One region of the Sulfitobacter sp. 1A13368 genome, then DNA from elsewhere that is predicted to be linked to it. Evidence: riboswitches for the same ligand, from Rfam matches in the RefSeq annotation. Region 1 holds a riboswitch; the other holds the start of a gene.
What was found. A riboswitch is a leader RNA that binds a small molecule or an ion and turns the genes downstream of it on or off. The one in region 1 is predicted to bind cobalamin.
Positions count from the first base shown of each region.

Region 2: another riboswitch for cobalamin. It lies ahead of ACGYK4_RS14025 (DUF1636 family protein); the one in region 1 lies ahead of ACGYK4_RS11570 (CbtB-domain containing protein).

Region 1 covers NZ_JBIFFR010000005.1:89,510-93,873, reverse strand. The annotation lists gene ACGYK4_RS11580 (hypothetical protein) at 17-514, opposite strand; gene ACGYK4_RS11575 (CbtA family protein) at 526-1,209, opposite strand; gene ACGYK4_RS11570 (CbtB-domain containing protein) at 1,424-1,594, opposite strand; cobalamin riboswitch at 1,628-1,845, opposite strand; gene ACGYK4_RS11565 (PAS domain-containing protein) at 2,011-3,021, shown strand; gene pncB (nicotinate phosphoribosyltransferase) at 3,025-4,317, opposite strand.
Region 2 covers NZ_JBIFFR010000006.1:282,640-287,003, reverse strand. The annotation lists gene ACGYK4_RS14040 (FecCD family ABC transporter permease) at 1-747, opposite strand, end outside; gene ACGYK4_RS14035 (ABC transporter substrate-binding protein) at 754-1,689, opposite strand; gene ACGYK4_RS14030 (ABC transporter ATP-binding protein) at 1,704-2,486, opposite strand; gene ACGYK4_RS14025 (DUF1636 family protein) at 2,483-2,890, opposite strand; cobalamin riboswitch at 3,011-3,226, opposite strand; gene ACGYK4_RS14020 (CobW family GTP-binding protein) at 3,252-4,331, opposite strand.

The DNA.
Region 1 (4,364 bases):
AGGGGAGGCGGTGCGATTATTCAACTGTCAGCACCTTGCGCGCTGTAATCGGCGCACCGTTCACCGCCAAGGGGCGGTGATCATTGGCGTTGAGCGTGACCTCAACCGTGACCTCGCCTTTGGGCAGATCGGGCAGATGCAGCCATGGGCCATAGAGCCGTCCGATCTTGGTGCCGTTGACATAGACATGGGCGTGGCCCTCGCCCGGTTGGTTGTCGCCGCTGGCGTTTTGGGGGGCAAAGGCGAAGCCTTCGGTTTCCACAAAAAGATTGTGGCCCGCCATCGGGTCGGGCGTCACGCGGATGGCAAGGCTGGGGGCATCTTCGGCAGCCAGCGCGATGGGCTGGCCGTGCATCCGCGCGTGATCTGCACCGCCGTGATCCATCCCGCCGTGGGCGGCAGGGTCGCCGTGGTCATGGCCGTCGAAGGTCACCCCGTTGCTTGCGGCGATGGCAAAACCAATGCCACCGCCGAAGACCAATCCAATGGCGAAAAGCGCCAGTGATCTGTCCATTTCGACCTCCCTCAGGCGCTCTGCGCGCCTTCACGTTGCCAAAAGAACCCGGCGAAACTGCCCAGCAACACCCATGCGGCCAAGCCGATGCCAAGCGCACGGGCGGCGAAAAGCGCGCCGATCTCGGTCGGCACCGGGCCGCTGAAGCTCTCGGGCTCGGGCGCGCCGATGATATGGGGGGCCATCAGCAGAACCGCCGAGCCGATCCACGCGCCCCAGCCTTTGCCGAAGGCCAGCAGCCATAGCGCCACCAGCGCTGCCGCTGCGGCGGCAAACCACCAGATCTGCCGCGCGGTGATGTCTGCGGCAGCGACGCCGGGCACTTCGGGCGCAAGGCTGAACCCCGGCGCGAGGTGGAAGGCGACGAAGCCTGCAACGCCCCAAAGGATGCCCCAACGGCCATCGATCACCGCGCCGCGCTCTTCGCCCAAGCTCATCGCGGCGAGAAGGATCAGCGCATAGGCGGTATAGGTCAGCATGGTGAAGATCAGGCTCAGCCCGTCGCGGACGGCGTCGAAACCGGGTAGCTCAGGGTGTGCGCTGACCGCATCGGCCCCGAAATGCACCAACGCGCCGGTCTCATAAAGCTCGGCATGGAGCAGCACGGGCTGCACGAAATAGAGTTGTAGCAGGCCGGTCAGCAGGCCAGCAGAGGCCCCTGCAAAAAGGGCGGAAGTCAGAAAACGTGAAAACATCGCAATGATCCTTGGATGCGAAATGAAATCCGGCGCCGCGCAAAAAGCGGGCCGAAAGCATCACCCAGCCTCAAGATATGCCAAAGCCCTCCCGACGTGGCGAACGGCGGGCGCGAACTGGATGGCGAAAGGCGGGCAATGAACGAGTGGCAGAATCACAGACAGCCGGACTGCGGCATGGCAGCCCGGACCCCCGTGATACCGAACGCGGCGCTTAGTGGCAGGGAAAGCCTGTCGCGTGGCGCACGTCATGGGCGGCATCATGCAATGCTGCGGCCTGCACATGGCCGGTCAGCGCCATCAGAGCCACACCCAATACGGCGGCAAACAGCGCCGGTACGAGTTTGCTGCGCGTGGCACCGGCGGTCTTAATCATCGTCGTCATTTTCAATCTCCTTACCGTCACACCCGACGGGATCTAGCGTTTCATTTGCCTGGCAGGTCTCCTGGCTCGCGGGTCGTGGCCTTTGCCCGCCTTCCCCGTCCGGAGGGACAAGTGGCACGAGGGGCATTGGCTTACCGCTTACAGTCGCGGGGGCGGCTTCGGCTTCAGGGTCTGGCGACCCCTTACTGAATTCCCTTTTCGGTCCCACACCCAAAGGCGCTTTTCGGGACACCAAGCACCTTCAATTACGCATTTTAGGCCCTTCCTGACAAGCCGCATTTATCGAACCTCGCGGAACCGTATGGCGCATACAGCATTTAGTAGATAAATATGGCCCAACCCCCAGTATGCGGGTTGACCCAAAAGCCACGTGCAGGGCACATTGACGGCCAGTTTCGATCAAGGGGCGGGAATTCATGAACGACAACACGGTCTCCGCCGCTCGGCAGACCCTGACCGAAGACGTTCTAGGCAAGGTCGTGCGCTATGCCCGCCTGCCGCTGTGCATCACCGACCCGACCCTGCCGGACAATCCCATCGTCTATGTGAATGACGCTTTCACCGATCTGACCGGCTATGGCTTGGATGAGATCGTGGGCCAGAACTGCCGCTTCCTGCAAGGCCCGGAAACCACGCGCGAAAGCGTCGATGCGGTGCGCGAAATACTACTGGCCCGCCGGGTCGACACAGTTGAGATCGTGAACTACCGCAAGGATGGCAGCCGCTTCCTGAACGCCCTACAACTGGGGCCGATCAATGACGAAGACGGCAATCTGATCTATTTCTTCGGCTCGCAACTCGACGTTTCCGAACGCCGCCGGGTGGAGCGGGAGCACCGGCAACTGGCCGATGACGAATTGCTGCACCGGCTACGCAATATCGTCAACGTCATGACCGCCATGGTCCGCCTGACCGCTCGTGAGGAGCCGACCCCGGCGGCCTTTGCCGACAAGGTGATCGAGCGGCTGGCCGCCTTGGGCGCGGCGCATTTCGACACGATTGGCCGCAGCGACCAGCATGAGGTGGATTTCGAGACGCTGATGGGGCCGATCATGCGGGCCTATACCTCGGCCACCGAGGATCAGATCAACCTCACCGGGGCGAATCCGCTGATCTCGCACCGCCTCGTTTCGCCCCTGACGCTGGCCTTGCACGAGCTGGCGACGAATGCGGTGAAACACGGCTCGCTCAGTTCCGATACCGGGCGGGTATCGCTGGATATCACCATCCTTCAGGAGCCTGCCCGCCTGCGGTTTGTCTGGCGCGAGACAGGCGGGCCGGAGGTCATCAAATCTCCGCGCAACAGCGGCTCGCGGATCATCCAGTCCTTGACCCGCGCGGTCGGTGGCACCCTGCACTACGATTGGCAGCCCGAAGGGTTGATTGCCACGGCGGAGTTCCCCTTGGCCGCCCTTGGCGAAGGCTGACCGTCAGACGATCACCTGCTGCGCGGCCTGCTCTCCGACCCCGAAAACACGCTTGTAACGCGCGATTTCATCCGCCGGCCCCATCGCCTTGTTCGGGTTGTCCGAGAGTTTGACCGTAGGCCGCCCATTGGCGCTGACTGCTTTGCAGACCAAACTAAAGGGCGCCAGCGCATCATTCGGCACCAGTCCGCGGAAGTCATTGGTCAGCAACGTCCCCCAACCGAAAGAGACCTTGGCCTTGCCCGCAAACTGCGCGTGCAGCTCCTTGATCTTGTCCACATCCAGCCCATCGCTGAAGATCACCCGCTTGGTCGTCGGGTCCTCGCCGCGGGCGCGCCACCAGTCAATGGCCGTCTGCGCCGCCGTGGCCGGATCGCCGCTGTCGACGCGGATGCCGGTCCAGCCCGCCAGCCAATCCGGCGCGTGATCGAGAAACCCCTTGGTGCCGTAGGTATCGGGCAGGATGATCCGCAGATTGCCCTCATGCTCATCATGCCAATCCGACAGCACGTCATAGGGCGCGCGGGCAAGGGCGGCGTCATCCTCGGCCAAAGCGGCATAGACCATGGGCAATTCATGGGCATTGGTGCCAATCGCCTCAAGCTCGCGCATCATGGCGATGCGACAGTTGGAGGTGCCGGTAAAGGCATCGCCCAGCCCCTCATGCATCGCCTGCACGCACCAATCCTGCCAGAGGTAGGAATGCCGCCGCCGGGTGCCAAAATCCGCGATCGAAAGATTGTCGACCTCGCGCAGCGCTTCGATCTTTTCCCAAACGCGGGTCATGGCGCGGGCGTAAAGCACCTGAAGCTCGAATTTGCCCATCGGGTCGAGCGCGGCGCGGCTGCGCAGCTCCATCAACACCGCCAGCGCGGGAATTTCCCAAAGCATGACCTCATGCCACTTGCCCTCGAAGGTCAGCTCATATTGATCGCCCTTCCGCTCCAGATGATAGGGCGGCAGGCGCATGCCCTCGAACCACTCCATGAAATCGGGGCGGAACATCTGGCGTTTGCCGTAGAAGGTATTGCCGCGCAGCCATGTGCTCTCCCCCCGGCTGAGGCTGAGCGAGCGGATGTGATCGAGTTGCTCGCGCAACTCCCCCTCGTCGATCAGCTTGGCCAGCGGGATATGGGTGGAGCGGTTGATCAGGCTAAAGGTGACCTGCGTGTCCGGCTTGTTGCGAAACACCGACTGGCACATCAAGAGCTTGTAGAAATCCGTGTCTATCAGCGACCGCACGATGGGGTCGATCTTCCACTTGTGGTTATAGACGCGGGTGGCGATGTCGACCATGGGAGGTTCCTTATTGCATGCCCCTTCATGCCAAGGGGGCGGACAGA
Region 2 (4,364 bases), on a different contig from region 1:
GCCGAGGGTGGTGGCGGTTTCATCGCCAACGGTCATAGCGTTCAAGTGGCCTGACCTGAGCCAGAGATAGGCGCCGCAGCCCAGCAGGATCACGGCGGGGTAGATGAGTTGGTCCCATCCCGCCAAGCCGAGGCCGCCGAGCATCCAGAACACGACCGTATGTGTGGCCCGTGGATCGCCAAGGAAGATCAGCAAATTGGCGGCGGACATGACGATGAAGGACACGGCGACGCCCGCCAAAACCAGCCGGTCGGCGCTGGTGGCGGCCGCGAATTGCGTGACGGCAAGAACGATCAATATCGCCCCGAGCGAGCCGAGGAAGGCGAGCAGGGGGACGGTCAGCCCTCCGAGGAACAGCCCCGTGTGCAGCAGGGCCAGAATGGCGCCGAATGCGCCACCTGCCGAAATGCCCAGCAGATGCGGGTCTGCTAGCGGATTGCGGGTCACCGCCTGAAGGCTCGCGCCGACGATCGCCAATCCCGCCCCGACCAAACAGGCGAGGATGGCTCTCGGGAGGCGGATGTTCCAGACGATTGCCTCCCGCCCGGCGGACCAGTCCGCGGCCACGGCGCCGGGGGCGGCCTTGTTGGCCAAGATGCCCCAGACGGTTTTGACGGGGACCACGACGGCTCCCACGCTCACCGCAATCGACAGCGATGCCAGCAGGATCGCGATGCCGAACAGGCAAGTGATCCACACCCCCCGCGTGGGTTTCCAAGGCGCTATCGATCGCGGTTTAAACGTCATGAATGCTCACTGCCCCCGAAACGCGGTGGCGAGGGTTTTGACCGCTTCAATGTTGCGCGGACCGGGCGTGGCCTCGACATATTCCAGCACGACGAAACGGTCGTTGCGTACGGCGTCGATGTCGGCGAAGGCGGGGTTCTCCATCATGAAGGCGCGCTTTTGATCGGCGGTGACTTCGCCGTAATTGACGATCACGATGACTTCGGGATCCCGCGCGACCACGGCCTCCCACCCGACGGTGGCCCAGCTTTTCTCAAGGTCGTTCATGATGTTCGTGCCGCCTGCGGCCTCGATCAAAGCGTTTGGCATGGCATAGGCCCCGGCGGTGAAGGGCACATCTTCGCCGCTGTCATAGACAAAGACCCGGGGGGCGGTCTCAAGCGGGGGCAGCGCCGCTAGGAATGCGTCGAGCTCGGCTTGGTAGCCTTCGATCAAGCGCTCGGCGCGATCCGAGACGTCGAAGATCGTGCCGAGATTGCGCAGATCTTTGTACATATCCTCCATCGAGGATGCGGCTTTTTGACCGATATGGATGCAGCTTTCGGTGAGTTCGTAGACTTGAATGCCGAAGGGGGCGAGCGTTTCCGGCGTCACCTCGCCGCCGACCTTCATGCCGTAGTTCCAACCGGCAAAGAAGAAATCGGCATCCGCCCCGATCAGCACCTCCCGCGAGGGGTATTTCGACGACAGTTCCGGCAGCGCCGCGACACCTGCGGTCATCTCTTGGTCCAGTTTGTTCCAGCCCGAGATGCCGGTATAGCCCACCATGCGGTCTGCAAGGCCAAGCACGAGCATCATCTCCAGCAGGTTCACGTCATTGGCGACCGCGGCTTGGGGTGGGTGATCGAAGGTGACTTCGCGGTCGCAGCTTTGCACGGTGGTCTGGGCAATAGCCGATCCGGCGATCATCAGGGCGGCGAGGGTGGTGAGAGTAAGTTTCATAAGAGTTTTCCGTTTCAATCTGGAAGGGCAAATGAGAAATGCGCCGCGCCGCTGGGGGTGAGCCGCTCGCGCTGCGCGTCGACGCGAAATGTTTTTGAGACGAGGTCATCGGTCAGAACCGTATTTGGCGGGCCGAAGCCCTGCGGATAGCCGTCTTTCAGCACCAGCACCTCGTCACAGATGCCATCGGCCATGTTGAGGTCATGAAGTGAGACGACGATGGTCATGTTCAAACCGCGGATCAGGGACACGATTTCAAGCTGGTGGCGTATATCGAGGTGGTTGGTCGGCTCATCCAGAACCAAGACCTGAGGCTCCTGTGCCAAGGCGCGGGCGACCATGACGCGCTGCCTTTCCCCGCCCGAAAGGGTGCCGACATCGCGATGGGCGAGGGGGCGCAGGCTGAGCCGGTCCAAGACGCGGTCGATGATCTGCTCGTCTTTCCGGCTTGATGACGAAAACGCCGCGCGATGAGGCGTGCGGCCAAGGCGGACGATCTCCAAGACCGTCAGCCCAAAGGACGGCGTCTGTTCTTGCAAGACGGCGGCGATGCGCCGCGCGGCGGCACGGGCGGAGAGGGACCAGATATTACGCCCGCCCACATGGATCGATCCCGTTTGGGGCGGTTGAAAACGGTAGAGCAGACGCAAGAGGGTGGATTTGCCCGCGCCATTCGGCCCCAGCACGCCCAAAACGCCACCCGCAGCGACGGTGAAAGACGTAGGATGCAGAACCGGCTGGCCCGATTTTCCCGGCGCCCAGCTCACATCCTTTACTGCAAGGTCGGCGGCCCTCATGAGACGCGCAAGTGGCTGGGTTTCAGCTCGATCATCGCCGCGGGCACCCGCGCAAGGGTGGATATGCGCAGTTTGCCGGGGCGGTCCAGCGAAGAGCACCAGCCGTCATTCAATGTGGCATAGTGCTGGGCGAAGGCCACAAGGTCGTCGATGTCTTCGTCAGGGTCGATATCACCAAAGAGGTAGGTCGCCTTTGCGCTGGCGTGATAGGCCACCGTGCAGGGGCGGTCGCAGCCCGCCATACAGGCCACGCCCGCGACCTCGAAATCCTCGGGGATCGCGGCGCCGGCTGCCGCGATTGCGGCGCTCAGCCTCTGGATTAGGTCAAAGCCCGGGCGGCAATCCGTGCCTTTGTGTTTGCATGAGGTGCAAACCGTAATCCTGTGGTTTTGATGCGTATCCATGTCGCCCTCCGCGAACGCGCGGGGGATCGAGCAGCCATGTTCTACAGCAGGGGAGTTTCCCTGTCGCCATCATGTTCTCCTAACCAGACACCCCGTCTGGGTTGAGTTGCAATTGCGGCCCCTCTCGGCGCCGGTGATGGCAGGTCTCCTGACTCGCGGATCGACGTTCGCCCGAACCTTCCCAAGCCTTAAGCTCAGTGGTTTTTGCCGGGGTCACTCACCGCTCACAGTTGCGGGGGCAGTTACGGTTTCGGCGCGCGTTGCTTACTTTACCGTATTCCCTTTTCATCCCAGACGCCGCTGCGGCGGCTGGAAACCATCGCCCTGATCTGTGGCCGAAGAGCCATGCCGGGTCAAGCTGCTATCTCGCCTGTCGCCCAGGCCCATCGCGCCGGGCGCGCAGCATATCGAGGCTCCGGTTCAGTTCGGGGTTGGTCATGTCGCGGGCGATGACGACGATGCGGGACTGCTGGTCGTCCTTTGGCCAGTCGCGCAGGGGGACGGGCGGATCGAAAAGATGCTGCACGCCGTGAAAGACAAAGGGGGTGGGGACGTCTTCCAGATGCACAATGCCTTTGACCCGCAAAAGATCGGACCCGCGCAGCCTGACCAGCGTGTCGAGCCAAAGGTCGAAAACCTCGGCCGGGATCGGTGCGTCTAGCACGATGGAGGCCGATCCGATCCGTGCATCATGCTGGTGGGTTTGCATTACGGGCGCGGATGCCGAGGGCGCGGCGAAGCCTGAGAGGTTGTCGAGCGGATCCGCCACTGGGGCGGGCGTGAGCCATTCCATAACGTTGCCCGCATCAACCGCCCGCCGCATACCGCTGAGTCCCCAGAGCGATGCAACCGGGATAAGCCCGCGTTCGGCCTTGATGATGCGCGCCGTTTGATTGAGGTCGCGCAGCCTGCCTTCAAAGGCGGCAAGCGCTTGCTGGGTCACCAAGTCGGATTTGCTGAGCACCAGCAGATCGGCCATCGCCACCTGCGAGACGGCTTCGAACTGCTGATCCAGCGTGTCCGGCCCATTCGCGGCATCGACGACCGTCACAACCCCGTCCACGCGGAATTTGCGGGCCAAATAGGGATCGGCCAAGAAAGTCTGGAGAATGGGGCCGGGATCGGCCAGCCCCGTCGTCTCGATCACAACGCGGTCGAATTGCACACGCCACGTTTGCTTACGGCGCTTGAGGTCTTGCAGCGTTCGCGACAGATCCCCCCTGATCGAGCAGCACAGACAGCCCGATTGCATGAGAATGACCTCTTCGTCGGCGGTTTCGATCAGATCGTGGTCAAGCCCGGCCTCACCGAACTCATTCACGACGACCGCGATTTTGGGGGCCTCTTCGCTTGAGACGATATGATTGAGCAGCGTGGTTTTCCCCGCGCCGAGGAAGCCGGTCAGCAGGGTGACGGGGATACGTTTGTCGGTGGCGGGCATGGTTTGCTGGCTCTGCTATGGATTATCTCAGTG